One region of the Nonomuraea sp. 3-1Str genome, then DNA from elsewhere that is predicted to be linked to it. Evidence: riboswitches for the same ligand, from Rfam matches in the RefSeq annotation. Region 1 holds a riboswitch; the other holds the start of a gene.
What was found. A riboswitch is a leader RNA that binds a small molecule or an ion and turns the genes downstream of it on or off. The one in region 1 is predicted to bind glycine.
Positions count from the first base shown of each region.

Region 1 (14,743 bases):
GCCTGGTGGGTCGCGTCACGTCCGTGGCCGGCGTCCTCGCCGAGTTGGGGCTGAACAATTCGGGTGGCCGCCGGGCCAGCATGCGGCGGACATTGGACCGGTTGGGCATCGACACGACACATTTCCGGCGAGGCGCCGCAGTCACGTACACACCGGAAATCCTCGCCGGGGCGGTCGCCGCGTCGACGAGTGTCAACGGAGTTCTGGATTATCTCGGCATCACGCGCAGCGGTGGCGCACATTCGCACATCAGCAGGCGCATCAAGGCCGCCGGTATCAGCACGTCCCATTTCGCAGGTGTTTCGGGTGAGCTGAATCCGGTGGCCGATTTCGGCGACGACGCCCTGGCTGAGGCGGCTCGCGGCGCAAAGAGCATGCGAGAGATTCTCCGGAGGCTGGGCCTGTCCGGAAGCAGTGCGGCACGCGAGCGGGTCCGGCGGCGGTTGCGGGCGGCGGGGATCCCCGAGCCGACCGCTTACCGGCGGCTCGCTCTCGACGAGGCGGAGGTCCGGTCGGTCGTCAGGGATGTGCACTCCGTCGCGGAGCTGATGCGGCGACTGGGGCTCGCCTCCGGCGAGGCGAACCGGAGGCGCGTGCTGCGATGCCTGGGGCGTCACGGCATCGACACGTCGCACTTCAGGCGCGAGCCCACCAGCGTCGCGCTCGACGGCTCGTACCGCGATCCGACCGCCGTCCTGGTGGTGCGTCCGCCTGGCGCGAGCCGAACTCCCGGCGCCAGGCTCCGCCGTGCCCTGCGGGCGCTGGGGGTGCCTGCGGTGTGCGCGCGATGCGGCGGTGGAGAGACGTGGCAGGGGCAGCCCCTGACGTTGGAGGTGGATCACGTCAACGGCGATCCCTTGGATAACCGTAGCGATAACCTTCGGCTGCTGTGCCCGAACTGTCATTCGCAGACCCCGACATTTGCGGGCAGGAATCGCGGCTCAACGCGTCGATGAATGTGCGGGCGGGGGGACTCGAACCCCCACAGTGTCTCCACCAACAGGACCTAAACCTGCCGCGTATGCCATTTCGCCACGCCCGCGTAAGTCCCGCCGTGGCGGGCTCCGGACAGTTTAGCGTCCCCGCGCGAGCGTGGGCATACGTGTTCGCGCCATGCCCCGCGGGGGTCCAGCCCCCGTGCGGGCCCCGGTGAGAGCCCGCGGGTGGCGGTCAGGCGAGGCCGAGCTTCTTCTTCAGGGACGCGACGTGGCCCGTCGCCTTCACGTTGTAGAGCGCCTGCTCGATCTTGCCGTCCGCGTCGATGACGAAGGTGGAGCGGATGACGCCGACGACCTCCTTGCCGTACAGCTTCTTGGTGCCGTACGCGCCGTACGCCTTGTGGACGTCCAGCTCCGGGTCGGACAGCAGCGGGAACGTCAGCGCGTCGCGCTCGACGAACTTGTCCAGCTTGCCGGGCTTGTCCTTGGACACGCCGAGGACGGCGAACCCCTCCCCGGTGAGCTGCGCGAGGTTGTCGCGGAAGTCGCACGCCTGCTTGGTGCAGCCCGGCGTCATGGCGGCCGGGTAGAAGTAGAGGATCACGCGCTTGCCGCGGAAATCGCCCAGGGAGACGGTGTTTCCGCCCGCCGCGGGTAGCGTGAACTCGGGCGCGGCGTCGCCGGGCGCGAGCTTGGTTTCGGTCATGGGCCCTCCTGAGTTCGTCCAGCAAAACCTACCGGGCCGGTACGCCGGGCCGCCCGCCGTGCCGCGCGGGGTGCCGACCTGACAGACTGATCACGACCGGAGCCGGAGTGCTCGTCCGTGACCCACGAAGTGGGCGCCGACATGAGCCGGCCGACCGGAGCGTGGTCGAGAGGAGAGCCATGGCAGACACCGATCCCGACGAGCTGGAGCGGCGGATCGCGCGGACCCGCGCGGAGTTGGCGCAGACGGTCGACGCCATCGCCGACCGCGTGAGCCCCAAGCGGGTGAAGGAGCGCACGGTCGCCGATGTGAAGGCGCGGGCCGGGCTGTTCGTCGCGTCCGTGGGCGACGCGCTGGGAGTGACGCAACGGCCGGCGCCGGGCGAGGACTCCGAGCGGCTGTGGGACGACGAGCCGCCCGAGCTGGGGCCCGTGCTGATCGGGGTGGGGGCCGTGCTGGTGCTGGGCGCCGCGATCGCGCGGGGGCGGCGCCGCCGCCGCTGAGACCTGGGCGTCGCCCGGGGGCGGGACCGCCGCCCCCGGGCCGCCCGGCCACCGCCCCCGGCCCGCCTGGCCACCGCCTCCGGACCGCCCGGCCACCGCCCCCGGGATGCCCGGCGGGATCGGGCCAGGACGGCCAAGACGACCAGGGGGTTAAGGGGTCCAACGGGTCAAGACGGCCAAGAGGATCCAGAGGGCATAAGGCCGAGAGGGTCAGGAAGGCCCAGAGCGTCCGAGGGCCGAGAGGGTCAGAGGAAGGTCTTGCCCTCGCCCCGGTACGTCGGGGCCGTGCCGACGACCTCGTCGCCGTCGATGAGGTGGAGCTCCGCGAAGCGTTCGCACAGCTCGCCCGCCTTGGCGTGGCGGAACCAGACGCGATCGCCCACCCGCAGGTCCTCCGCGGCCTCGCCGAGCAGCGGGGTCTGCACCTCCCCGGCGCCCTCGTCGGGCGCGTAGCGCAGGCCCGGCGGCAGGTACGGCTGGGGGAGGCGGCTGGGGCCGGGCGGCCCGGAGGCCAGGTAACCGCCGCCGAGGACCGTGATCGTGTCCGGGGCCGGCCGGCGGACCACCGGCAGCGCGAAGAGCGCCGCGGGACGGCCGGTGAAGGCCCGGTAGAAGTCGAACAGGCGCGGGTGGAAGAACCCGGAGCCGGCCGCGACCTCGGTGACGGCCTTCTCGCGGACCGTGCGCTCGATGGAGCCGGTGCCGCCGCCGTTGACGAAGTCGAGGTCGCATAGCCGGCTGACGGCGTTGACGACGCGGCCGCGGCGCAGGATGAGCTCGCGGGCCGAGCGTCGCTGCATGACGCGGATCGCGCGGGCCATCGCGGGATTGCCGGGCGGGTCGTCGCCCACCCCGGCGATCTGCGCCTCGTACGCCATGAGGCCGGACAGCCGGAACCCGGGCCGTTTGGCGATCTCGGCGGCCAGGTCGGCGGCCTCCTCGGGCTCGCGGATCGAGGAGCGCAGCGCTCCCGCCCGAAATTTCCCACCGAGGGCGACATATCCAGCGTCGATGTCGAGACATATCCGGATCTCGGGGCGGGGGTGGATGGCCGCCACCGCGTCGTCCACGTAGTCCAGGTGCTCGGCCGAGTCCACGGTCACCGTGATCTCCCGCGCCAGGCGCGGATCACCGGCCAGGGTCGCCAGCGCCGCCCGGTCCGCCGTAGGGTAGGCCACCAGGATGTCGGCGAACCCGCAGCGCGCCAGCCACAGCGCCTCCGGCAGCGTGAAGGCCATCAGCCCGCGGAAGCCGTCCATGGCCATGATGCGTTCGAGCACGGGACGGCAGCGGATCGACTTGGTCGCGACGCGGATCGGCTTGCCGCCCGCGCGCCGTACGAGGTCGGCGGCGTTGGCCCGCAGGGCGTCGAGGTCGAGGACGGCGAACGGCGGGTCCAGCGTCGCGGTGGCGCGGTCGTAACGCGGGCGGGCGTCCATACCAGCAGCGTAACCGCATATCGGGCAATTGAACATGAGTGAAGTTCATGTTGCCCGGACACCCTTGTAATGATCGGGCAAACCGGCGGCGAGGGCATGATCCATCCGATGCCCGGCCCGTGTACCTGTGGTCGGTGTGATGAGCACGCTCCAGCAGCTTCTGCCCGGAGCCCTCCTGCCGGCGCAGGAGAGCCCCCTCCTCCGCTCCACCCGTGCGCTGAAACCGGCGCGCACCCCCGCCGGGGCGGTGGTCGCGCTGGCGCTCACCGTCTGCCTCGGCCTGTCGGCCGCCGAGATCGTGACGGCGCTGGTGGGCAAGCCACTCGGCCTGCTGCCGCTGGAGCGCCTGATCGACCTGGCGGGCCGGCACGCCTGGGCCGAGTTGCGCACGGGCGCGCTCTGGATCGCCGGCGCGGGCGCCGCCCTGCTGCTGCTCGCCGTCGTCCCGGGCCGCTGCCACCTGGTGCCGGTCGAGACGTCCGACCCGAACATCGTCATCGGCATCACGCGCGTCGGTCTGCGCCGCACGCTGCGCGCCGTGGCGCAGGAGGTCGAGGGCGTGTCACGGGCACGTGTACGGCTGCGCCGGCGCACCATCGAGGTCACAGTGACGACCGGCGCGGAGAGCACGGGCGCCATGCTCCGCCAGGTGGGCGCGGCCGTGGGCGACCGGCTGGCGGGCGTCGGCACGCTCGGCACGGGAGAGGTCGTGGTCCGGCTGCGCAGAAGGAGGCGCTGGTGAATCACAAGGGGCGATGGCGAGCGAAGTGATGAGCCGAGGAAGACGCTGGTGAGCCGAGAGGGGCAAGGGTGAGACAGTACGCCGGCAACCGGGTCGGGCTGGCCGTCGTGGGCGCGGTGCTGGTGCTCCTGGGCGTGTACGCGTGGCTGCGCGCCGATGACAGGCTCAGTGGCCTGTCGCCGCGGGCCAAGGTGCTGCCCGAGCAGACGGCGCAGATCGTCGCCGCCCAGTCGTGGACGCTGTGGGCCGCGGCCCTCGGGCTGATGCTGCTCGGCCTGGTCTCACTCCGGTGGCTGCTGCTCTGCCTGGGATGGGGCCGCCGCGGGGTGCGCTCCGGCACGGGCACGGCCATGCTGTGCGTGGGGCTCAAGGACGTGGACGGGCTGAGCCGTACGGGGGTGCGCGTCGTGGGTGACGGCGACCACCTGCGCATCGCCGTCACCTGCGCACCGTCGGCGGACGTGGGCGCGATGGTCGGCAAGCTGGACAAGGAGATCGTGGGCCGCATCCGCCGCGAGGTCCGCGACGACGACACCGGCACGGTCGTCCGCCTCCACGTCCGCCGCTGAGCCCGCCGGCGGCCTCAGCACTCGATGACGTTGACGGCCAGGCCGCCGCGCGAGGTCTCCTTGTACTTGTCCAGCATGTCGGCCCCGGTCTGCCGCATCGTCTTGATCGCCTTGTCCAGCGCGACGAAGTGGCGGCCGTCGCCGCGCAGCGCGATGCGGGCCGCGGCGATCGCCTTGATGGAGGCGACCGCGTTGCGCTCGATGCACGGGATCTGCACCAGTCCGCCGATCGGGTCGCAGGTCAGCCCGAGATTGTGCTCGATGCCGATCTCGGCCGCGTTCTCGACCTGCTCGGGGGTGCCGCCGAGCACCTCGGTCAGCCCGGCCGCGGCCATGGAGCAGGCCGAGCCGACCTCGCCCTGGCAGCCGACCTCGGCCCCCGAGATGGAGGCGTTCTCCTTGAACAGCACGCCGATCGCCGCGGCCGTGAGCAAGAAGCGGATCACGCCCTCGTCGTCGGCGCTCGGGACGAACTTGGAGTAGTAGGTCAGCACGGCCGGGATGATGCCGGCGGCGCCGTTGGTGGGAGCGGTGACGACGCGGCCGCCCGCGGCGTTCTCCTCGTTGACGGCCAGGGCGAACAGCGACACCCAGTCCATCGCCCGCAGCGGGTCGTCGCCGGACGCCTCCGCCTGGAGGCGGCGGTGGAGCTGGTTGGCCCGGCGCTTGACCTTCAGGCCGCCGGGCAGGACGCCCTCCTTGGCGATGCCCCGCCGCACGCACTCGGCCATGACGCGCCACAGGTTCAGGATGGCGGAGCGGATCTCCTCCTCGGAGCGGCCGAACGCCTTCTCGTTCTCCAGCATCAGCGCCGAGATCGACAGGCCCGAGGCCGAGCAGTGCTTGAGCAGCTCCTCGCCGGTGGTGAACGGGTACGGCAGGATGGTGTCGTCGGGCTTGATCCGGTCGGCTCCCGTCGCGGTCTCGTCCACCACGAAGCCGCCGCCGACGGAGTAGTAGACCTTCTCGCGCAGCACCGAGCCGTCATCGGCGCGGGCGGTGAAGCGCATGCCGTTGGGGTGGCCCGGCAGCGAGATCTTCCGCTCGAAGACGAGGTCCTCGCCCACGACGAACGGGATCTCGCGCGTGCCGTAGAGCTTGACCGTGCCGGAGGCGCGCATCGCGGCCAGGCGCTCGTCGACCGTGTCCACGTCGACCAGCTCCGGCTTCTCGCCCGACAGGCCGAGCAGGACCGCCTTGTCGCTGCCGTGGCCCTTGCCGGTCAGGCCGAGCGAGCCGTACAAGATGGCCTCGACGCGGTCCACCTGGTCGAGCAGGCCGTCCTCGTCCAGGCCGCGCGCGAACTTGTGCGCAGCGGCCATCGGGCCGCCGGTGTGGGAGCTCGACGGGCCGATGCCGATCTTGAAGAGGTCGAAGACGCTGATCGCCATTGATGTGCGCCCTTCAGCAGGGCCGGGGCCCGGTGGGCCCCGGCGGATGGGTCAGGACTCGCCCGAGGTGAGGGCCGTGTACTCCTCGGCCGAGAGCAGGTCCTCGGGGTCGCCCTCGACGCGCACGCGGAACATCCAGCCCTCGCCGTACGGGTCGCTGTTGACCAGCGAGGGGTCGTCCACCACGGTCTGGTTGACCTCGACGACCTCGCCGCCGACGGGGGCGTAGATCTCGCTCACCGACTTGGTCGACTCCACCTCGCCGACGGAGTCACCGGGCGCGACCGTCGCGCCCACGTCGGGGAGCTGGACGTACACCACGTCGCCAAGGGCCTCGGCGGCGTACGCCGTGACGCCGACGGTCACCGTGATGGCCTCGTCAAGGCCGGCCACCCACTCGTGCTCCTTGGTGTAGCTCAGCTCGTCAGGGATGTTGCTCACTTGTTCCTCCTGTAGAAGGGCAGCTCCACGAGGTCCATGGCCTCATGGCTGCCCCGGATGTCCACGGCCAGACCTTCGTCCGCCCCGGTGTCGACGTAGGCCATCGCGATGGGCCTGCCCAGGGTCTGGGAGGGGGCACCGCTGGTGACCTCGCCGACGACGGCACCGTCCTTGGTGACCGGGAACCCGTGGCGGGGCACCCGGCGGCCCCGGGCGACGAGACCGACGAGCCGGCGCCGCGGCGGCGTGTCCTTGACCGCCTCCAGCGCCGACCTGCCGACGAAGTCGCCCGGCTTGTCGAATTTCACCACTCTGCCCAGCCCCGCGTCGAACGGGGTCAGCTCGGCGTTCAGCTCGTTGCCGTACAGCGGCATGCCGGCCTCCAGGCGCAGCGTGTCGCGGCTGGACAGGCCCGCGGGGCGCAGCCCGTACGGCTCGCCGGCCCGCGTGAGGGCGTGCCAGAGCGGCACGGCGTCCTCGTTGGCCACGAACAGCTCGAACCCGTCCTCGCCGGTGTAGCCGGTGCGCGCGATCAGCGCCTGCCGCCCGTCGACCACGCCGGGCAGCCCCGCGTAGTACTTGAGGCCGGGCAGGTCGGCGTCGGTGAGGGTGGCGAGGATCTCCTGGGCGTGCGGCCCCTGCACGGCGATCAGCGCGTACTGCTCGGAGCGGTCCTCGACCACCGCGTCGTACGACTTGGCGCGCCCGCCCAGCTCGGCGGCGACCTTCTCGTAGTTGGAGGCGTTGGCCACGACCATGAACTCCTCGTCGCCCAGCCGGTAGACGATGAGGTCGTCGAGCACCCCGCCCCGCTCATTGACGATCATGGTGTAGCGGGCGCGGCCGGGCACGAGGGCCGACAGGTGGCCGACCAGGGCGTAGTCGAGCGCCTCGCCCGCCTGCGGCCCGGTGACGAAGATCTCGCCCATGTGCGAGAGGTCGAACAGCCCGGCCGCGCCGCGGACGGCGTTGTGCTCGGCGGACTCGCTGCCGTAGCGCAGCGGCATCAGCCAGCCGGCGAAGTCGGTGAGCGTGGCGCCGAGACTCTCGTGAACGTCTCGCAACGGTGTGGGTCGGGACATTTCGCACCTCAGGGCAGGGTCGGATGCCAGGATCCTCCCCCTCTGTCATGGTTGCCTGAGAGCTTCGCCCGGGCTTTGCCGGACTTTCACCTTCGGCGAGGCCCGGGGGCCTGCTTTCCAGAGGTCACCTCGTCCGTGCGGTCCTTTGCCTTGAGAGGTTCGCGGGGAGGGCTTGCTCCTTCAGGGACCCTGGATGGCTGTCAGGGCGCTCTCCCGCACGGGTTCGCCGGTGATGCCCGCAAGCCTAGTGCCGTGACGGGGCTGTTGTCGCGTGTGCCCCCTCGGGATCGCCGGGTCCGTCTCAGCAGGCGGCCACCAGGGCCTCGAACAGCGCGCAGTCGGCCGCCGCCTCCGGATGCCACTGGACGGCCAGGGCGAACGGGTGCCCGTCCAGCTCCACCGCCTCCACCGTGCCGTCGCCGGCCGTGGCCGTCACGGTCAGCCCCCGCCCGAGACGGTTCACGGCCTGGTGGTGGTAGTGCGGCACCTCCACCGGCTCGGCGCCGAGCGCCTTGGCCAGCCGCGAGCCCGGCGCCGGCCGTACCGGCAGGTGGCCGAACACGCCCGGCCCGGGGGAGTGCCCGGCGTGGCCGACCACGTCCGGCAGGTGCTGGTGGAGGCTGCCGCCGAGCGCCACGTTCAGCACCTGCAGGCCGCGGCAGACGCCCAGGTAGGGCAGCCCCCGCTCCAGCGCCGCCGTCAGCACCGCGAACTCCGCGTCGTCGCGGAAATTGCGCACGTAGCCGGTGCGCTCGTGCGGCTCCTCGCCGTAGCGGGCGGGGTCGATGTCGCCCCCGCCGGCCAGGACGAGCCCGTCCAGCCGCGCCGCCACCGGGCCGGGCTCGCCGGCCGGCGGCAGCAGCACGGGCTGCCCGCCGGCCCGCACCACCTGCTCCACGTACATGAACGGCAGGAGCGCGGTGTCCAGCTCCCAGACGGTGTAGCGCGCGGGCTCCACGTACGTCGTGATGCCGATGACCGGACGGGACACGATCAGCCCCCCTACAGCGGCGTCACGTACGCGCCGGAGATGCCCCCGTCGACGAGGAACTCCGACGCCGTGACGAACGACGCGTCGTCGCTGGCCAGGAACGCCACCGCGGCGGCGATCTCCGACGCCTCGGCGAACCGGCCCACCGGCACGTGCACGAGCCTGCGCTGCGCCCGCTCCGGGTCCTTGGCGAACAGCTCCTGGAGCAGCGGCGTGTTGACCGGCCCGGGGCACAGGGCGTTGACCCGGATGCCCTCGCGGGCGAACTGCACGCCGAGCTCCCGCGACATGGCCAGCACGCCGCCCTTGGAGGCCGTGTAGGAGATCTGCGAGGTGGCCGACCCCATGACCGCCACGAACGACGCCGTGTTGATGATCGAGCCCTTGCCCTGCCGCCGCATGTACGGGATGACGTGCTTGCAGCACAGGTACACGCTCGTCAGGTTCACCTCCTGCACACGCCGCCAGGCGTCGAGCCCGGTCTCCAGGATCGAGTCGTCGTCGGGCGGCGAGATGCCGGCGTTGTTGAACGCCACGTCCACGCTGCCGTACGTCTCGAACGCCGTCCGGTACATCCGCGCGACGTCGTCCTCGCTCGTCACGTCCGCCCGCACGAACAACCCGCCGACCTCGGCCGCGGCCTTGGTGCCCGCCTCCTCGTCGACGTCCACGCACACGACCCGCGCGCCCTCCTGGGCGAACCGGCGCGCCGTGGCCAGTCCGATGCCGCTGCCCGCGCCGGTGACGACGGCGACCCGGTCCTGCAAACGCTGCATAGATGTCACTCCCTGCTTGATTGGTCGCTCACCGCTCCTCATTCGCTTCGCGGAGTCCCTCCTTCGTCGGGCCTCCACTCCGCTCACTGCGTCGGGTTCACTCCGATGAAATGAAGACGTTCTTGGTCTCGGTGAACGCGGACAGGGCGTCGGGGCCGAGTTCGCGGCCGAGGCCGGACTGCTTGAAGCCGCCGAACGGCGTCCAGTAGCGCACCGACGAGTTGGAGTTGACCGACAGGGCGCCGGCCTCGACCGCGCGGGCCACGCGCAGCGCCCGGCCGACGTCGCGGGTCCAGATGGACCCGCTCAGGCCGTAGCGGGTGTCGTTGGCGATCCGGACGGCCTCCGCCTCGTCGGCGAACGGGACGACCGACACGACCGGGCCGAAGATCTCCTCGGTGAAGGCGCGGTCGGTGACCTTCGAGGTCAGCACCGTCGCCGGGAACCAGTAGCCCTTGCCCTGCGGGCACGTGCCCCGCAGGTGCGGCTCGCCGTCCACGAAGCCGCGCACGCGTTCGAGGTGCTCGGCGCTGACCAGCGGCCCCATCTCGGTGCTCTCGTCGAGCGGGTCGCCCACCTTGACGCCGAGCACGGCCGGCGCGAGGCGTTCGAGGAACTCGTCGTAGACCTCGGCCTGGACGAGCAGCCGGGAACGGGCGCAGCAGTCCTGGCCGGAGTTGTCGAAGACCGCGTAGGGGGCGGCCCGGGCGGCCTTGTCGAGGTCGGCGTCGGCGAAGACGATGTTGGCCGACTTGCCGCCGAGCTCCAGGGTGATGCGCTTCACGTGGGCCGCGGCCTTGGCGGCGATCTCCTTGCCCACCTCGGTCGAGCCGGTGAACACGATCTTGGCCACGTCCGGGTGCTCGACCAGCCGGGCTCCCGCGACCTCCCCTGCCCCGGGCAGGACCTGGAGCACCCCCTCGGGGAGGCCCGCCGTCAGGGCCAGCTCGGCCAGCCGCAGCGCGGTCAGCGGGGTCCACTCGGCGGGCTTGACGATCACCGTGTTGCCCGCCGCGAGCGCCGGGGCGACGCCCCAGCTCGTGATCAGCATCGGGAAGTTCCAGGGCACGATGACGCCCACGACGCCCAGCGGCTCCTGGAACGTGACGTCCACGCCCCCGGGCACCGGGATCTGCTTGCCGTGGTTGCGTTCGGGCGCGCCCGCGTAGAAGTGGAGGACGTCGCGGACCGCGCCCGCCTCCCAGCGGGAGTTGCCGATGGGGTGGCCGGCGTTGGCCGTCTCCAGCCGGGCCAGCTCCTCGCCGTGCCGGTCCACCAGGTCGGCGAAGCGGCGCAGCAGCCGCGCCCGGTCACCGGGCGCCACCTCCCGCCAGGACGCGTAGGCGCGCCTGGCACGCTCCACAGCCCGGTCCACCTCGGCCGCGTCGGCCAGTTCGACCTCGGCGACGACGTCCTCGGTCGCCGGATTGATGATCTTCATATCGTGTCCGTCACAGTCCGTCACATCCGTTCGAAGCCGCGGAACAGCTCCCAGTCCGTCACCGCCGCGTCGAAGGCGGCCAGCTCCACTCTGGCGCCGTTCGCGTAGTGCGCCACCACGTCCTCGCCGAACGCCTCGCGGGCCGGCTTCGAGCGCTCGAACAGCGCCAGCGCGTCGCGCAGCGTGTGGGGCACGGTCTCGGCGTCCGAGGCGTAGGCGTTGCCCTCGAACGGCTCCTCCAGCGGCAGCTCGTTCTCGATGCCGTACAGCCCGGCGGCGACCAGCGCCGACACGGCGAGGTACGGGTTCACGTCGCCGCCGGGAACCCGGTTCTCCACGCGCAGCGACTCCCCGTGGCCCACCAGGCGCAGGGCGCAGGTGCGGTTGTCCAGGCCCCACTTGACCGCGGTCGGCGCGAAGCTGCCCGGCACGTACCTCTTGTACGAGTTGATGTTGGGCGCGAACAGCAGCGTGAGCTCCCGCAGGCAGGCGAGCTGCCCGGCGACGAAGCGGGCGCCGAGCTGCGACATCCCGTACGGCCCGTCGCCCGCCATGACCGGCTCCCCGTCGAGGCTTCGCACGGAGATGTGGACGTGGCAGGAGTTGCCCTCCCGCTGGTTGGGCTTGGCCATGAAGGTGATCGAGCGGCCCTCCTGGGCGGCGATCTCCTTGGCGCCGTTCTTGTAGATCGCGTGGTTGTCGCAGGTGCGCAGCGCCTCGGCGTAGCGGAAGGCGATCTCGTGCTGGCCCAGGTTGCACTCGCCCTTGGCCGACTCGACGTACAGGCCGGCGCCCTCCATCTCGCGCCGGATCCGGCGCAGCAGGGGCTCCACGCGGGCGGTGCCGAGCAGGGAGTAGTCGACGTTGTAGAGGTTCGCGGGCGTCAGGTCGCGGTAGCCGCGCCTCCAGGCGTCCTCGTAGGTGTCGTCGTAGACGACGAACTCCAGCTCGGTGCCGACGTAGGCGGCCAGGCCGCGCTCGGCCAGGCGGGCGAGCTGGCGGCGCAGGATCTGCCGGGGCGAGGCGGTCACGTCCGCGCCGTCCTCCCACACCAGGTCGGCCATGAGCATGGCCGTGCCCTCCTGCCACGGGACGCGGCGCAGCGTGGACAGGTCGGGCCGCATGACGAAGTCGCCGTAGCCGCGCTCCCAGGACGACATGGCGTACCCGGAGACCGTGTTCATGTCGACGTCCACGGCCAGCAGGTAGTTGCAGCCCTCGGAGCCGTGGTTCAGGACCTCTTCCAGGAAGAAGCGCGCGGACAGCCGCTTGCCCTGCAGGCGGCCCTGCATGTCGGCGATCGCCAGCAGCACGGTGTCGATCCGCCCGGCCGCCACCTCCTCGCGCAGCTCCCGCACTCCGAGGAGGCCCGGCGTGTAACCGGGTCTGCCACTGGGCCTGCCGGGCGTGTTCGGCTCGCTCACGTGCTCACTCCCGTCCGGCCGCCGCGCATTCCCGTTGATTGGGCTAGTGTCAGACCATTGATGTGCATGATGCGATGAATTGTCAAGACCCGAGGACACGTTGGACGAGTCTGCGCGTTTGATGACGGTGCTCCGCCCGGTACGGGCGGGCAACGCCTTCGAGGAGACCGTGGAACGGCTGCTCCAGGCGATCAAGCTCGGCGTGGTCCCGCCGGGCGCCAAGCTTCCGCCCGAGCGGGAGCTGGCCGTCCGGCTCGGCATCAGCAGGGTGACGCTGCGCGAGGCCATCCGCGCGCTCCAGGAAGCCGGCTATCTCGACGTACGGCGGGGCCGCTACGGCGGCGCGTTCGTCACCTACGTCCCGCCCGAGCCCGGCACGGGCGACCTGCGCCGCGTCGTGGCCGACATGGGCACCGCCGACCTGACCGACGCGCTGACGTTCCGGATGGCGGTGGAGTGCGGCGCCGCGGCCGTGCTCGCCGCGAGCGAGCTCACCGACGAGCGGCGGGCGGTGCTGCGCCGCCGGCTGGCCGACCTCGACGAGGCCCGCGCCGAGGACTACCGCCGCCTCGACACCGCCTTCCACCTGTCCATCGCCGAGCTCACCGGCTCGGCGCTGCTCGCCGCCACCTGCGCGGACGCCCGCCTGCGGGTCGGCGACCTGCTCAACGCCATCCCGATGCTCCAGGTCAACCTGCAGCACTCCGCGAGCCAGCACCAGGCGATCGTCGCCGCCATCCTCGCGGGCGATCCCGAGGCGGCCCGCCGAGCCGTCGCCGAGCACCTGGAGGGCACCGCCGCGCTATTGCGCGCGTTCCTCTCCTGACGCCGGTGCCCGATGCCCTTCCGGGGTGCCCGATGGGGTACAAGCCCGCCCAAGGCGGCAGACCCGTAGCATCGAGGACGAAGGTCATGGGGAACTGGTTCCAGCAGAGCATCATCGCGACGGGACGGCTGCCGCTGTTCTGTTACTTCGTCGCGCTCATCGTCTCGTTCATCGCCACCCGCATCAACGTGCGCCTGATCAGGGCGAAGGTCGGCTGGTTCCGCGACGTCAACGTCGGGGAGATGCACATCCACCACGTGGTCTTCGGCGTGGTGCTGATGCTCGTGGGCGGGGTCAGCGGGCTGATCGTCTCCTCGGCGTCGCAGGTCGGCTACGCCGCCGCGGCGTCGATCTTCGGGATCGGCTCGGCGCTCGTGCTCGACGAGTTCGCGCTCATCCTCCATCTGCACGACGTGTACTGGGAGGAGGAGGGCCGCACGTCGGTGGACGCGGTGTTCGTCGCGGTCGCGGTCGCGGGGCTGCTGCTCACCGGGCTCCGGCCGCTGACCTGGGACTACGGTACGCCGGTCAACCCGGCGCTGCTCATCGTGGCCAATCTGGCGCTGGCCGTCGTCACGCTGCTCAAGGGCAAGATCTGGACCGGGCTCGTGGGGCTGTTCGTCCCGGTGCTGCTGGTGGTCGGAGCCGTGCGGCTGGCGCGACCGGGGTCGCCGTGGGCGCACTGGTTCTTCGCGGGGCGCTCGCCGCGCAAGATGGCCAAGGCGGTCCACCGGGAGGAGCGGTGGCGGCGCCCGGCGATCACCGCCAAGATCGCCTTCCAGGAGTTTTTGTCGGGCCGTCACGACCTGCCGTCCACCCGGCGCGGGCGGCGGCTGCCCTGACCTCGGACCTCCTCCCCCGATCCCGGGGGAGGAGGTCCCGCACCGACCGAGCGGGTACGCCCGCCGCTGCCCGGGTCACGGGAGGATCACCCGGTCTCCGGCTGATGCGCCGGAGGCCGGGTGTGCGGCTGTTCGGTGTGGATGACCGGCAGGAGCGCGGGGCGCTTGGCCGTGCGGCCGTCGCCGGAGGAGCGGCCGCGCAGGCGCCGGTGGATCCAGGGCGCCGCGAACCCCGTCACCCAGCGCAGCTCGGCGCCCGCCGCCCGCCACGGCGCGGGCCGCGGGAGCGCGGGCAGAGGAACCGTCCACGAGTCGTCGCTGCCGGGCAGCCCCAGCGCGTGCGCCATCGCGGCGGCGATGCGCGCGTGGCCGAGCGGATTGGCGTGCAGCCGGTCGCTGCCCCACAGCCGCGCGTCGGTGATCGCCGTGTGCGCGAACGAGTCCACCACCAGGACGCCGTGGCGCGCGGCGGCGGCCACGATCCGGGCGTTCAGGTCGACCACCCGGGGCAGCAGCGGGCGGGCCAGCGGCACGAGCCTGCCGAAGTCCGGGAAGGTGACGGTGACGACGGTCGCGCCCGCGCCGGTGAGCGCGGCGAACATGTCCTCCAGCGCGCCCGCCACGGCGGTGGC
Region 1 covers NZ_JALHBK010000010.1:118,269-133,011, forward strand. Annotated here, with positions in the region: gene MTP10_RS18140 (HNH endonuclease) at 1-956, shown strand, start outside; tRNA gene MTP10_RS18145 (tRNA-Leu) at 960-1,042, opposite strand; gene bcp (thioredoxin-dependent thiol peroxidase) at 1,171-1,644, opposite strand; gene MTP10_RS18155 (DUF3618 domain-containing protein) at 1,824-2,147, shown strand; gene MTP10_RS18160 (amino acid deaminase/aldolase) at 2,393-3,586, opposite strand; gene MTP10_RS18165 (DUF6286 domain-containing protein) at 3,726-4,328, shown strand; gene MTP10_RS18170 (hypothetical protein) at 4,397-4,897, shown strand; gene MTP10_RS18175 (L-serine ammonia-lyase) at 4,912-6,288, opposite strand; gene gcvH (glycine cleavage system protein GcvH) at 6,340-6,729, opposite strand; gene gcvT (glycine cleavage system aminomethyltransferase GcvT) at 6,726-7,811, opposite strand; glycine riboswitch at 7,940-8,037, opposite strand; gene MTP10_RS18190 (gamma-glutamyl-gamma-aminobutyrate hydrolase family protein) at 8,113-8,802, opposite strand; gene MTP10_RS18195 (3-oxoacyl-ACP reductase) at 8,814-9,578, opposite strand; gene MTP10_RS18200 (aldehyde dehydrogenase family protein) at 9,676-11,019, opposite strand; gene MTP10_RS18205 (glutamine synthetase family protein) at 11,040-12,443, opposite strand; gene MTP10_RS18210 (FCD domain-containing protein) at 12,565-13,269, shown strand; gene MTP10_RS18215 (hypothetical protein) at 13,356-14,111, shown strand; gene MTP10_RS18220 (SGNH/GDSL hydrolase family protein) at 14,198-14,743, opposite strand, start outside.

Region 2 (14,743 bases), on a different contig from region 1:
TGAGCGGCATCGCCGGCATGAAGGTGGTCGTGGACTGCGCCGGCGGGACCTCCTCCTTGGTCCTGCCGACCCTGCTCGGCCGCGTCGGCGTCGAGGTGCTCACGGTCAACGCCCGGCTCGACGACGCCTCGCCGACCGAGACGCTGGCCGAGCGCCGCCGAGACCTGCAACGCCTGTCGGAGCTCGTCAGCTCGTCCCGCGCCGCGTTCGGCGTCCGCTTCGACCCGGTCGGCGAGCGGATCGCACTGGTGGACGAGATGGGGCAGCTCATCGGTGAGGAACGGGCCCTGCTCGTGGTGCTCGACCTCGTGGCCGCCGAGCGCCGGGGCGGGCAGGTGGCGCTGCCGGTCACCACCACCCGGGTGGCCGAGCAGGTGTGCCGCTTCCACGGCGTGCAGGCGCAGTGGACCTCCACCGCTCTGGACGCCCTCACCTCGGCCGCCGCCGGCGAGGACATGATCTTCGCGGCGGACGGGCGGGGCGGCTTCGTCGTGCCCGAGTTCAGCCCGGCCATCGACGGGCTGGCCGCGTTCATGCGGCTGCTCGGCCTGGTGGCCCGCACCCGGCTGTCGCTCAGCCAGATCGACGCCCGCATCCCCGAGGCGAGGCTGCTCAAGCGCAGCGTGCCGACGCGCTGGGCGGCCAAGGGGGCGGTCATGCGCTCCGTCATCGAGGCGGTGGAGGCCTCCGCCGAGGGACAGCGCATCGACACGACCGACGGGGTGCGCGTCGTCGGCGAGGACGGGACCTGGGTGCTGATCCTGCCCGCCGCCACCGAGCCGGTCACCGACCTGTGGGCCGAGGCCCACGACATGGACACGGCCCAGGCCCTCATCGAGCGCTGGGCCCGCATCGTCGAGGCCGCCGCCTCGTGAGCGTCCCCTGTGCGTCTTCTGTGCGTCTCCGGGGCGTTTTCCGCGCGTCTCCCGGGACCTTTACGCCCGGAGACCGGGGAAGGGGCGCCTTTGGCCGGTTCTTGAGAGGAATGTCACTGCGCGTAACGGCCCCAAGGGTTCGCGCGGCGCCCGACAAGATCGTATTGTGTAAAGGCGCGGCGGCATGGACCATCAGGCGCGGACGGCGGTAACTTTGTCACCGTCCGAACCTGTCGTCCAGCGCCCCGCCTTGACCTTTGCCGTTCAGCAGCGTAAGTTGCGGCATTCGCAAACTTGAAGAGCGAAGCGAGGCGCGCCGAGCACCGTCGCCGCGTCTTCGCGGTAGGAGGCCGAGCCGATCGATGCCGAGCGTCTACTGCACGCAGTGCGGGCACGCCAACCCCGAGGATGCCCGTTTCTGTTCCCGCTGTGGGTCACCGCTGGCCAGAGCCGAGGCCGCCGGGGACACCACCTCGACGATCTCCGTAGCGGGAATCGAGGCGTACGAGGCTGAGACAGGCGACATGCTCCTCGCCGAGCGGGCGCTGGTGGAGCAGTTGCCGCCCGGCACGGCGTTGCTCACCGTGACCAGGGGTCCCAACCAGGGGAGCCGGTTCCGGCTCGACAAGGACCTCACCACCACCGGCCGCCACCCGGAGAGCGACATCTTCCTCGACGACATCACGGTCTCCCGCCGTCATGTCGAGTTCTACCGCCACCGGGGCGGCCAGTTCTCGGTGCGCGACGTGGGCAGCCTCAACGGCACGTACGTCAACAGGGAACGCATCGAGGAGGTGCCGCTGCACTCGGGCGACGAGGTGCAGATCGGCAAGTTCCGTCTGCTGTTCCTGATGCGGACCGCCGCCACAGCATGAGGGAGCGTAGCGAGCGATCCATGGACACGGCTTCGCGCGGACGCATGCGGTCGGCGAAGGAGACCGCATGAGTTCGCAGGCTGCGCGCTCGCACATGAGCATCGGGGAGGTGCTCGCCCTCCTGCGGGGCGAGTTCCCCGACGTCACGATCTCCAAGATCCGGTTCCTGGAGGGCGAGGGGCTCATCGAGCCCGAGCGGAGCCCCTCGGGCTTCCGCAAGTTCACCCACCTGCACGTGGAGCAGCTGCGCTACATCCTCACCGAGCAGCGCGACCACTACCTGCCGCTGCGGGTGATCAAGGACAAGATGGCCGAGGACTTCGGCCGCCCGCGCGCCGTTCCCGACGCCGAGCCGGAGATCCGGCTCAGCCGCGCCGAGCTGCTGGAGACGGCCGGGATCGACGACGAGACGCTCACCGAGCTGGAGGACTACGGGCTGCTCGCGGCCCGCGCCCGGCGCTACGACGAGGACGCGCTGACCGTGGCGCGCACCGTCGGGGCGCTGGCCCGCTTCGGCCTGCACGCCCGCCACCTGCGGGCCGTCAAGGCGGCGGCCGAGCGGGAGTGCGGCCTGATCGAGCAGGCGGTCGCGCCGGTGCTCAAGCGGCGCGGCCCGGGCGCCATCGGCGAGGCCGACGAGGCGGCCAGGGAGCTGTCGGCGCTCCTGCTGGACCTGCACGCCGCGTTGGTCCGCGAGGGCGTGCGCTCCGTCCTGGGACGCTGACTCCAGCGCGCCCTCCCCATCGGCCCTCCCCGGCGGGCCTGACGGCCGGGCCCATCGCTGAGATTCGGGACCGCACCGGCGGGACATACGGCACCCGCCGGGTGTTACGTTGAAATGCATAAGCGAACCAGCAATGAGCTGTGCCGGGTCGCCGGCCAGTCGAATACGGAGCAGCCCGTGTTGCAGATGGAGGTCGTGGGCGTTCGGGTAGAAATGCCCACCAATCAGCCGATCGTCCTGCTCAAGGAGGCACACGGGGAGCGGTTCCTGCCCATCTGGATCGGCATGACCGAAGCCACGGCCATCGCGCTGGCCCAGGCGGAGGAGCCCCCGCCCAGGCCCCTGACGCACGACCTGTTCAGAGACGTGCTGAGCGCGCTGGGCGTCGGCCTGCGCGCCGTCAACATCGTCGCCCTGCGCGACGGAATCTTCTTCGCCGACCTGGTGTTCTCCAACGGCGTCGAGGTCAGCGCCCGGCCGTCCGACTCGATCGCCCTGGCCCTGCGCACCGGAGCGCGCATCTTCGCCAGCGAGGAGGTCGTCCAGGAGGCCGGTGTGATCATCCCCGACGACCAGGAGGACGAGGTGGAGAAGTTCAGGGAGTTCCTTGACACGATCACCCCCGAGGACTTCGGCAGGGCGGGGTAGGTATTTCAGTGCATTTACGCTTCACGACGCGCCGAGCCGGATCGTTGACTGAGCATGGTCACGGTCCTACGGTGCAAGTGAAACCCGTGGCCGCCTTTTTACGAACCCCCAGATCAGGTCACGGGATGAGAGAAAGCCGGAGGTCCGCGTGGCGGTCAGCAGCGGCGAGGGAAAGACGGCCGGCCAGGAAGACTCGGTACGGCGCGAGAGCGCGCGGCAGCGTGCCGGGGAGCAGGGACTGCTCTTCGACGAGCGACCGGCGTCGCTGCCGGGTGACATCGGATACCGTGGCCCGACGGCCTGCGCGGCGGCCGGCATCACCTACCGGCAGCTGGACTACTGGGCACGCACCGGACTGGTCGAGCCCACGATAAGAGCGGCGCACGGCTCCGGCTCCCAGCGGCTCTACAGCTTCCGCGACATCCTGGTGCTCAAGGTCGTCAAGCGGCTTCTCGACACCGGGGTCTCCCTCCAGCAGATCCGTACGGCCGTGCAGCACCTGCGTGAGCGCGGGGTGGCCGACCTCGCCCAGATCACGCTCATGAGCGACGGTGTCAGCGTCTACGAGTGCACCTCGGCCGACGAGGTGATCGACCTGCTCCAGGGCGGTCAGGGCGTCTTCGGCATCGCCCTCGGCCGGGTCTGGCGCGAGGTCGAGGGCTCCCTCGCGGAGCTGCCGGGGGAACGAGCGGCGGTCGCGGACACCGTCCCGGCCGACCACCCCGCTGACGAGCTGGCCCAGCGGCGGCGTGCGCGCCGCACAGGGTAAAGTGAGAGCGCAAGGCTGACGACCCCGTGCGGGAGAGTCCCCGGGCTTCGTCCCTGGGGCGCCGAAGGAGCAACCCTCCCCGGAATCTCTCAGGCACCTGTACCGCTCGGGTGAGGCGTCTCTGGAAAGCAGGCGCGCCCGCCAGGCGCGTCTCACCGACGGTGCAAGCCCTCCGGGGTGAAGCTCTCAGGTCCGCATGACAGAGGGGGAGACCCGGCATACGCCCGCGCCCTGGCGCCGGTCTCCACAGCCTCGGGAGGCACCTCCATGACCGACCTGTCAGCTCCGCCGTTCTCGGCCCGGCACATCGGCCCCTCCGCCCCGGAGCAGCAGCGCATGCTCGAGGCCGTCGGCTTCGAGTCCGTGGCCGACCTCGTGGCGGTGGCCGTGCCCGAGGCCATCAGGGCCAAGGACCGGCTGAGGCTGCCCGCCGCGGTCGGCGAGACCGGCGCGATCGCCGAGCTGCGCGCGCTGGCCGGCCGCAACCAGGTTCTCACCTCCATGATCGGCCTCGGCTACCACGAGACGGTCACGCCCGCGGTCATCCGCCGCAACCTCCTGGAGAACCCCGGCTGGTACACCGCCTACACCCCGTACCAGCCCGAGATCTCCCAGGGCCGGCTGGAGGCGCTGCTCAACTTCCAGACCGTGGTCTCCGACCTGACCGGCCTGCCCGTCGCGGGCGCCTCCCTGCTCGACGAGGCCACGGCCGCCGCCGAGGCGATGACCCTGGCCCGGCGGGCCGGCAAGGTCAAGAGCCCCGTGTTCGTCGTGGACGCCGACACGCTGCCGCAGACCAAGGCGGTGCTCGCCACCCGCGCCGAGCCGCTCGGCATCGAGCTCGTCGAGCACACCCTGGAGGGCGAGCTGCCCGAGTGCTTCGGCGTGCTCGTCCAGTACCCCGGTGCCTCCGGCCGCCTGCGTGACTTCCGCGCGGTCGCCGAGGCCGCCCACGCCTCCGGCGCCCTCGTCGTGGCCGCGGCCGACCTGCTGGCGCTCACGCTCGTCGCCGCGCCCGGTGAGCTGGGCGCCGACATCGCCGTGGGCTCCTCCCAGCGCTTCGGCGTCCCGCTCGGCTTCGGCGGGCCGCACGCCGCGTACATGTCGGTGCGCGAGGGCTTGCAGCGGCAGATGCCCGGCCGCCTGGTCGGCGTCTCCGTCGACGCCGACGGCGACCCCGCCTACCGGCTGGCGCTGCAGACCCGCGAGCAGCACATCCGCCGTGAGAAGGCCACCAGCAACATCTGCACCGCCCAGGTGCTGCTCGCCGTCATCGCCGGCATGTACGCCGTCTACCACGGGCCCGAGGGGCTGCGCCGCATCGCCGCCCGGACCCACCGGCACGCCGCCGCCCTCGCCGAGGCGCTGCGCCGCGGCGGCGTCGAGGTCGTCCACGGCGAGTTCTTCGACACCGTGCTGGCCCGCGTCCCCGGCAAGGCCGCCGACGTCGTACGGCTGGCGGCCGAGCGTGGCGTCAACGTGTGGCCCGCCGACGCCGACCACGTCGCCGTCGCCTGCTCCGAGACCACCACCGCCGACCACCTGGAGCGGGTCGCGTCGGCCTTCGGCGAGACGCTCGGCCACGAGTCCGCCTCCCGCGCCGACCTGGACGCCCTGGTCGCCGACGAGGGCCTCGACCGGCTGCCCGCCGGGCTGGCCCGCGAGTCCGGCTACCTCACCCACCCCGTCTTCCACAGCCACCACTCCGAGACCGCGATGCTGCGCTACCTGCGCAGGCTCCAGGACAAGGACATCGCGCTCGACCGGTCCATGATCCCGCTCGGCTCCTGCACGATGAAGCTCAACGCGAGCACCGAGATGGAGCCGATCACCTGGCCCGAGTTCGCCGCGATCCACCCCTACGCGCCGATCGAGCAGGCCGCCGGCTACGTCGAGCTGGTCGAGACGCTGGAGCGCTGGCTGGCCGAGATCACCGGCTACGACGCGGTCTCCATCCAGCCCAACGCCGGGTCCCAGGGCGAGCTGGCCGGGCTGCTGGCCATCCGCGCCTACCACCAGGCCAACGGCGACACCGGCCGCGACGTGTGCCTCATCCCGTCCTCCGCCCACGGCACCAACGCCGCCAGCGCCGTCATGGCCGGCATGCGCGTCGTCGTCGTGGCCTGCGACTCCGAGGGCAACGTCGACCTGGACGACCTCGACGCCAAGATCGACAAGCACCGCGGGACGCTCGCCGCCATCATGGTGACCTACCCGTCCACGCACGGCGTGTACGAGGAGGCCATCACCGAGATCTGCGCCAAGGTCCACGACGCCGGCGGCCAGGTCTACGTCGACGGGGCCAACCTCAACGCGCTGGTCGGCCTGGCCAAGCCCGGCGAGTTCGGCGCCGACGTGTCCCACCTCAACCTGCACAAGACGTTCTGCATCCCGCACGGCGGCGGCGGGCCCGGCGTCGGCCCCGTGGCCGTCCGCGAGCACCTCGCCGGCTACCTGCCCGGCCACCCGCTGCACGACGGCTCGCCGGTCGGCCCGGTCTCGGCCGCCCCGTACGGCTCGGCCGGCATCCTGCCGATCTCCTGGGCGTACATCCGCATGATGGGCTCCGACGGGCTCACCGCGGCCACCGAGCAGGCCATCCTGTCGGCCAACTACCTCGCGCGGCGCCTGGCCCCCCACTTCCCGGTCCTCTACACCGGGCGCGGCGGGCTGGTGGCGCACGAGTGCATCATCGACCTGCGCCAGATCACCAAGGAGACCGGCGTCACCGTCGACGACGTCGCCAAGCGGCTCATCGACTACGGCTTCCACGCGCCGACCATGTCGTTCCCCGTCGCGGGCACGCTCATGATCGAGCCGACCGAGAGCGAGGACGTCGCCGAGCTCGACCGGTTCGCCGACGCCATGATCGCCATCCGTGCCGAGATCGCCAAGGTGGCCTCCGGCGAGTACGACCAGACCGACAACCCGCTGCGCAACGCCCCGCACACCGCCGAGGCCGTCACCGCCGACGAGTGGACCCACCCCTACACCCGCACCGAGGCCGCCTACCCGGTGTCCTCGCTGCGCGACGGCAAGTACTGGGTGCCGGTACGCCGCATCGACCAGGCCTACGGCGACCGCAACCTGGTCTGCTCCTGCCCGCCCCTGGAGGCGTACGAGGACTGACGTCCCCTCCGAGCGGCCCCTTCCCGCTCCGGCGGGCAGGGGCCGCTACGGCAACCCCGTCCGGGTGGTTCACGGATGCTCGGGAGCACGAGCAGGCCGCGGTTGTATGCCTCCGCGACCGCGGCGGCACGGTCGTTGACGTCGAGCTTCGCATAGACGTTGAGCAGGTGCGTCTTGACCGTGGCCTCGGTGATGAACAGCCGGGCGGCCGCCTCCCGGTTGGTGTGGCCGGCCGCGACCAGGCGCAGCACCTCCAGCTCGCGCCGGCTCAACGGCCCGGTCGACGGCGCCGGGGCGCGCAGCCGGCTCATCAGGCGGGCAGCCACCGAGGGCGAGAGCGCGGCCTCGCCGCGGGCGGCCGAGCGCACGGCGCGCAGCAGCTCGTCCCGCGGTGCGTCCTTGAGCAGGTAGCCGGTGGCGCCGGCCTCGATCGCGGGGAGCACGTGGCTGTCCGTGTCGTAGGTGGTCAGCACCAGCACCCGGGCCGGTACGCCGCGCCGGGTCAGCTCGCCGATCGCGGTGACGCCGTCCATGCCGGCCATCCGCAGGTCCATCAGGATCACGTCCGGCCCGAGCGCCTCGGCCAGCCGGACCGCCTCGGCTCCGTCCGCCGCCTCGCCGACCACGGTGACCTCGGGGTCGTGGGCGAACATGCTGCTCAGCCCGTCCCGTACCACCGGGTGGTCGTCGGCGATGAGCAGCTTGATCGGGTCACTCACGAACGCACCTCCGGCGCCTCGGTGGGCAGGCAGGCCGAGATCCCGGTGCCACCCCCCACCTCCGATTCGATCTGCAACGTGCCCGACAACGCCTCGATCCGCTGCCGCATCGCCACCAGCCCGAAGCCCCCGTCCCGCTCGACCCGGGCGGCCGGGTCGAAGCCGCGGCCGTCATCGCGGACGTCGAGGGCCACCTGGTGGTCCATGTAGGAAAGGGTGAGACCGACGCGGGTGGCGGTGCCGGCATGCCGGGCGACGCGGTGGAACGACTCCACCGATCGGTGGATGGAGAGGCATGGAAGCAGGCCACGAACCGCGTCGGCGAGCTGCCGCGACAGGCCGTGGGCGTCGGGGCGCTCCGGGGGATCCCCGGGGAATGCGGGGTGTCGCGGGGGTGCGGTTCCCGTGGCCGCCAGGCCAACCGGGACAAGTCGGCAGACATGATCGCCGGAAGTCGTTAGGCTCGGTCCGATCGTCGCCGAAGGAGCCATCTTTGACGTCCTCAGAGCTGCGGAACCCGCCTCTCGACACCGCCCGCCGCCTGGCCGAGGACGGCGACCTCGACGGCGCCGCCGCCATCCTGTCCGAGCTGGCGGCCGACCCCGACGGGCCCGACCGGGCGCAGGCCGCCGTGGGCCTGGCCGTGGTGCTGGAGGAGCGCGGCGACCTCGACGGCGCCCGCGCCGCGGCCCGGGCCGCGCTCGCCACCGGCCACCCCGAGTACGCGGCGCAGGCGGCCTGCCACCTGGCGCAGGGCTTCGAGCGGGAGGGCCGGGCCGAACAGGCGCGCGGCGCGTGGCAGGCCGTGCTGGGGCTCGGCACCGCCGCGTACGTGCCGCTGGCCCATCTCGCGCTGGCCCGGCTCGCCGTACAGGCCGGAGCCCTGGACGAGGGTGAGGCGTCGCTGCGCGAGGCCGGCGCGGCGGCGGTGGCGGCCGGCGACGACGAGACGGCCGCGCACGCCGCGCAGCAGCTCGCCGACCTGATGCTGGAGCGCGGCGAGCCGGGGGAGGCGGCCGAGGTGCTCCTCGACGCGCTGGAGGCCGCTCCGGCCGAGGTGGCGCCACGGCTGCGGGTCCAGCTCGGGATCGCGCACCTGGAGATGGCGTGCGCCGAGTTCGCGGGCGCCGTCGAGGACGGCGCCGACGCGGGGACGAGCGCCCTCGCCATCGAACTGCTGGCCCGCACGCTTCCCTTACGGGGGCGGGACGACGACGCCGAGCACGTCTGGGCGTACGGGCTGGACCACGAGGACGAGACGCTGGCCGCCGACGTCCGTCTGCGCCGCGACCGCGACACCTGACGACCCTCTCCCGGCACCGGAGGACCGGGCCGCGTGGGGCGCGATCATCACGAGTCGGGATACCTCTCGGTCTCCCTGCTTCCCGCCTGTGACTCGTCCGTAAGCTGGGGGTGTGTCCCCCGCACTGGTCCTGCTCGACGGCGTTCGATGGCGGGGCGTGCGCGTCGTCGGCGATCGCGCGCAGACCCTGCTGGCGGTGCTCGCCATGTGCGGGCGTGCGGGGGTCGGTGACGAGCGCCTGGTCGAGGAGTTGTGGCCCGGCGAGGCGCCGGCCAACCCGACCAAGGCGCTGCAGGTGGTCGTCTCGCGGACCAGGGCGGCGACCTGCGCCGATGCCGTCGTACGGATCCCGCGTGGTTACCGCCTCGGGCTGCCCGCCGGTCAGGTGGACGCGCTGCTGCTCGGCGCGCTGGTGGACCAGGCACGGGCCGCGCTGGCCGAGGACGACACGGCGCTCGCGCGTCGCCGCGCCGAAGAGGCCATGGGTCTCATGGCCGGCGGCCTGGCCGGCGCCACGGGTGCGCTCGCTGAGCTGAGGGACGCCGCCGCGGGACGGGTGTCCGAGGCGCGACGGGTGGCGGCGATCGCGCAGGGCCGGAGCGGCGCCCACGACGAGGCGCTGCCGCTGCTGGAGGAGGCCGCGGCCGATCGGCCGCACGACGAGGAGCTGCTCGCCTGCCTGCTGCGCAGCGAGGCCGCCGTACGTGGTGCCGCCGCGGCTCTGGAGCGCTACGAGCGCTACCGCGCGGACCTGGTGGCGCGGCTCGGCACGGACCCGGGGCCTGAGCTCGTCCGCGTCCACGCCGCGCTCCTCGCCGCGGATCGGCCGGTCCGCGAGGGCATCCTGTACGACGGGTCCTCGCTGCTCGGCCGCGACGGCGACATCCGTGCGGTGCACGCCTTGCTGCAGACCAACCGGGTGGTCTCCATCGTCGGCTCCGGCGGGCTGGGCAAGACGCGGCTGGCTCATGTCGTCGGGCGGAACGCCGCGCAGCCCGTCGCCCACTTCGTCGAGCTCGTCGGCGTCTCCTCGCCGGAGGGCGTGGTGGGCGAGGTCGGCTCGGCGCTCGGGGTCCGGGACTCGGTCAGCGGGCGTCGTGGCCTGAGCGCCGAGCGGCGCGCCGACGTTCGCGCCCGCATCGCCCAGCATCTCGACCAGGCCCCGGCGCTGCTGATCCTGGACAACTGCGAGCACGTGATCGAGGCCGTCGCCGACCTGGTGGCGTTCCTGACCGTGACGACCCGCGACCTGCGGGTGCTCATCACCTCGCGCTCCCCGCTGTCGATCCCCGCCGAACGCGTCCACCCGCTCGGCGAGCTGCTCACGGATGACGCGGTGGAGCTGTTCCGCCAGCGCGCCACGGCCGCCCGCCCGGACGTCCGGATCGACGAGGGAGTGGTCGCGGACGTCGTCGCGCGCCTCGACGGGCTGCCGCTCGCGATCGAGCTGGCCGCGGCCAAGGTGCGGGTGATGTCGGTGGAGGAGATCGCGCGGCGTCTGGCGGACCGGTTCGCTCTCCTGCGCGGCGGGAACCGTGCGGCCCCCGACCGGCACCAGACGCTGCTCGCGGTCATCGACTGGTCGTGGAACCTGTTGGACGAGCCGGAACGGCGGGCTTTGCGGTGGTTGTCGCTGTTCGGCGACGGCTTCACGCTTTCCGCGGCCGAACACGTACTGGGCACGGACGCCCTGCACGTCGTGGACGCGCTGACCGCGCAGTCGATGCTGAGCGTTCGCGAGACGACGTACGGCCTCCGCTACCGGATGCTGGAGACCGTCAGAGAGTTCGGGCGGATGCGGCTGAAGGAGGCCGGCGAGGAGGCGCCCGCTCGGGCGGCGCAGCGGGCCTGGGCGACGGCGTACGCCCTCGCACACGCGTCCGAGCTGTTCAGCCCGGCGCAGTTCGCGGCGGCCGACGCGTTGCACGCCGAGGAGAGCAACCTCGCCGAACTGCTCAGGCAGGCGCTCGGCGAGGCCGATCCTGCCACGACGGTGCAGTTGCTGGTCGGCATCGGCGCGCTGTGGTCGATCCGCGGTGATCATTCCCGGGTCTTCGCGCATCGGCTCGCGATCAGCCAGGTCGTCGCCGGGTGGACGCCGCCGCCGCAGCTCATCGAGGTGGCCAGGGCCGCCATGCTGATCACGATCATGAACATCATGATCATCGCCGACCGGAGCGTCGATCCGGTGCGGGACCTCCTGCGCGGGTTGCCCGTCACCGACGCGACGGATTCCCGCGTGGCGGCGATGGCCACGGTGATGCTCGCGTGCGACACGACCGACGTCGTCGAGCTGCACCGCAGGCTGGCGGAGCTGTGCCGCAGCGACGACCGTGACGTGGTCCTGGCGGCGACGCAGACGAGCGTCCATTCCCTGGAGAACATAGGAGACGTGACCGGGGCGATCGAGGCCGGCGAGCGGGTGCTGGCGATGCTCGGCGAGGATCAGGGGCCCTGGTTGGCCGCCATCACGCACGCGGAGCTGGCCCACCTGAGCATGAACCTCGGCGACCGCAGGAAGGCGGTCGGACACGCGCGTACCGCCATCCCGGTGCTGAGCCGGGTCGGCGCCACCGACGACGAGACCCAGCTCCGCTCGGTGTTGCTGATGTCCGCGCTCACCGACGGCGACCTCGGCGCCGCGGAGGCCGAGTTCGCCGAGATCGCGCCGGTCAACGACGGCGAGACGGTGCTCGGCGGGGTCTCCATCGTCTCGTTGTGCGCGGCCGAGCTCGCCCTCGCCCGCGGCGAGACGGCCGCCGCGCTGGCGGAATGCCGGCTGGCTGTCCGGCGGGCGCGCGGTCTGCGCCTGCCCGGAGTGCCGGAAGGGGGAGCGACGCCGTGGACGATCATCGCGGAGTCGGTCACCCTGACCGCGTTCGCGTACCATGCCGGGCCGGAGGACGTCCGGTACGGCGAGGAGCTGTTCTCCGCCATGCGGGGCTACGACCTGCTGGACCTGGGCAGCCCCATCCTCGACTACCCGCTGTGCGGCTCGTTGCTCTTCGCGCTCGGCGCCTGGGGGCTGCTGCGGGGAGCGATGCCTCCCCGCGACGCGATCGTGCTGCTGGTGCTGGCCGAGCGGTTCGCGTACAACAACAGCATGCCCAGCATGACCTGGGAGCGGATCGAACCGTACGCGGAGCGGGCCGCGCCCGGGACGATCCCCCTCGTACGGGCCGAGTACGGCGACCGGCGCGGCCCCGAACTGCTCGGCGAGGCGCGGGGTCTCGTCGAGCGGATCCGCGGCCGCGGCGGGCGCGGGTCACATGTGCCGCTTGTAGCTGCGTACCGACAGCGGGGCGAAGATCGCGATGACGACCACGCACGCCAGGAGCGTCCAGCCCACCTCTCCACTGACGAGGGCGCTGTTGGCCAGGTTGCGGGCGGCCGTGACCAGGTGTGAGACCGGGTTGACCCGTACGAACGCGGCCAGCCAGCCGGGCAGGGTCTCGACGGGGACGAACGCGTTCGACAGGAACGTCAGCGGGAACATGATCATCATGGAGATGCTCTGCACGGCCTGGGCACTCCGGGCGATCGTGCCGACCCAGGTGAAGACCCACGCCAGCGACCAGCCCGTGCAGATCGCCAGCAGGATCGCGGCGAGCACGCCGCCCGCTCCGCCGCCCGGGCGGTAGCCCATCACCAGGCCCATGGCGAAGGTCAGAGTGGCCGCGATCGCGTAGCGCAGCAGGTCGGCCACCATCGGGCCGGCGAGTGGCGCGATCCGGGCGATCGGCAACGACTTGAACCGGTCGAAGACGCCCTTCTCCATGTCCTCGCGCAGTTGCGTGCCCGTGGCCATGCACGTCGTCAGCACGGTCTGGGCGAGGATGCCGGGGATCATCAGTGGGAGGTAGCTCTCCACGTCGCCGGCGATGGCGCCGCCGAAGATGGAGGCGAACATCGCGGTGAACAGGATGGGCTGCAGCGCCACGTCGAAGAACTGCTCCGGGTTGCGGCGCATCTTCTTGAGCGCCCGCCACGCCATCGTCAGGGTCTGGCCGAGGGTCTCCGCCACGGAGACGCGCCGCCGGGCGGCGGCCACGCGGTCGGTGGCCCGGACCGTCTCACGCGCGGGTGCGATCACGGTGCTCATCGGTTCTCCTTCGTGCCGGTCTCGTCGCCGTCGTCCGTCCTGCGATCCGGCTCCCGGCCCGCATCGTGGCCCGGCTCGTGGCCGGTCTCGTGGCCCGTCTCGTGGCCCGTGAGGGCGAGGAACACCTCGTCCAGGCTGGGCTTGGCCACGCTCACCGAGGAGATCGACACCCCGGCGGTGCGCAGCGCGATCAGCACGTCCGCGGCCAGGTCGGCCTGGTCGAGGGCGACGTTGAGGCGGCCCTGCTCCGGGCTGAGGATCGGGTCGGAGCCGAGGACGCGCCGCACGACGTCCACGGCGGCGGGCACCTCGCCCGGCTCGGCGAGCAGCAACTGGAGGGTGGAGTTGCCGACCGCGGTCTTCAGCTGGTCGGGGGTGCCCTCGGCGACCTTGCGGCCGTGGTCGATGACCGCGACGCGGTCGGCGAGCTGGTCGGCCTCGTCCAGATACTGCGTGGTCAGCAGCACCGTGCAGCCGTCGGCGACGAGGCCGCGGATGGTGTCCCACATCTGGCCGCGCGTGCGCGGATCGAGCCCGGTGGTCGGCTCGTCGAGGAAGATCAGCGGTGGCCTGGTGATCAGGCTGGCCGCCAGGTCGAGTCGTCGGCGCATGCCGCCGGAGAACTGCGCGATCGGCTTGTCGGCCGCCTTCTCCAGGCCGAACTGGCCCAGCAGCTCGGTGGCGATGCGCCGGGCGCGCGGCGCGGCGATGCCCTGCAGGCGGCTGAACAGCCAGAGGTTCTCGCGGGCGGTCAGGTTCTCGTCGACAGAGGCGTACTGTCCGGTGACGCCGACCAGCTGGCGGATCACGTGCGGGTTGCCGGCCACGTCGACCCCGAAGATCTCGGCGCGGCCCGCGTCGATCGGCAACAGGGTGGCCAGCATCCGTAGGGTGGTGGTCTTGCCGGCGCCGTTCGGGCCGAGGACGCCGAAGATCTCACCGGTGCGTACGTCGAGGTCGATCCCGTCGACGGCGCGGTTCCGGCCGAACGTCTTCACCAGCCCTTCGGTGCGTACGGCCAGATCGGTGCCCCCGCCGGGGGCCGGGCCGCCCCCGGTACGTCCGAGTTCTGTGATGCTCATGGCCTCACTCTCGGCGGCGCCGGTTTCACGGCGCCCTCGACCGGGTTTCACCGGTTTCAGAGAGCTGTCGACAAGGGCCGTTGGTGGGTCCGGGGGCCGGTCGTGGGGCGGGGCCCGATACGGTTCTCGCATGGAGGTCATGACGCCGCGCGGGCCCGCGTCGGTGCAGGTGGACGATGCCGAGAGGCCCCGGTTGCTGCTCGTGCTGACCCACGGGTCGGCCGGGGGAGTGGACGCGCCCGACCTGCTGGCCGTGCGCGACGCCGCCCTCGCGGCGGGGGCCAGCGTGGCTCGGGTGACGCAGCCGTTCAGGCTCGCTGGGGCCCGCGCTCCGGGTTCGGCGGCCCGGCAGGACGAGGCGTGGTGCGCCGTGCTGGCCGAGCTGCGATCGAAGGCGCCGGGCCTGCCGCTGGTGCAGGGCGGCCGGAGCAACGGGGCGCGGGTCGCCTGCCGTACCGCCAAGGACGTCGGGGCGGCGGCGGTGGTCGCCCTCGCGTTCCCGCTGCACCCGCCCGGC
Region 2 covers NZ_JALHBK010000008.1:81,698-96,440, reverse strand. Annotated here, with positions in the region: gene MTP10_RS15455 (mannose-1-phosphate guanyltransferase) at 1-875, shown strand, start outside; gene MTP10_RS15450 (FHA domain-containing protein) at 1,238-1,750, shown strand; gene MTP10_RS15445 (MerR family transcriptional regulator) at 1,818-2,474, shown strand; gene MTP10_RS15440 (bifunctional nuclease family protein) at 2,652-3,122, shown strand; gene MTP10_RS15435 (MerR family transcriptional regulator) at 3,271-3,891, shown strand; glycine riboswitch at 3,911-4,006, shown strand; gene gcvP (aminomethyl-transferring glycine dehydrogenase) at 4,159-7,020, shown strand; partial or broken gene MTP10_RS15425 (response regulator) at 7,107-7,727, opposite strand; gene MTP10_RS15420 (ATP-binding protein) at 7,736-8,014, opposite strand; gene MTP10_RS15415 (hypothetical protein) at 8,233-9,042, shown strand; partial or broken gene MTP10_RS15410 (ATP-binding protein) at 9,248-10,618, shown strand; gene MTP10_RS15405 (ABC transporter permease) at 12,308-13,144, opposite strand; gene MTP10_RS15400 (ATP-binding cassette domain-containing protein) at 13,141-14,226, opposite strand; gene MTP10_RS15395 (alpha/beta family hydrolase) at 14,357-14,743, shown strand, end outside.
Region 2: linked by a shared signal. The riboswitch ahead of gcvP (aminomethyl-transferring glycine dehydrogenase) and the one ahead of gcvT (glycine cleavage system aminomethyltransferase GcvT) in region 1 are both predicted to bind glycine.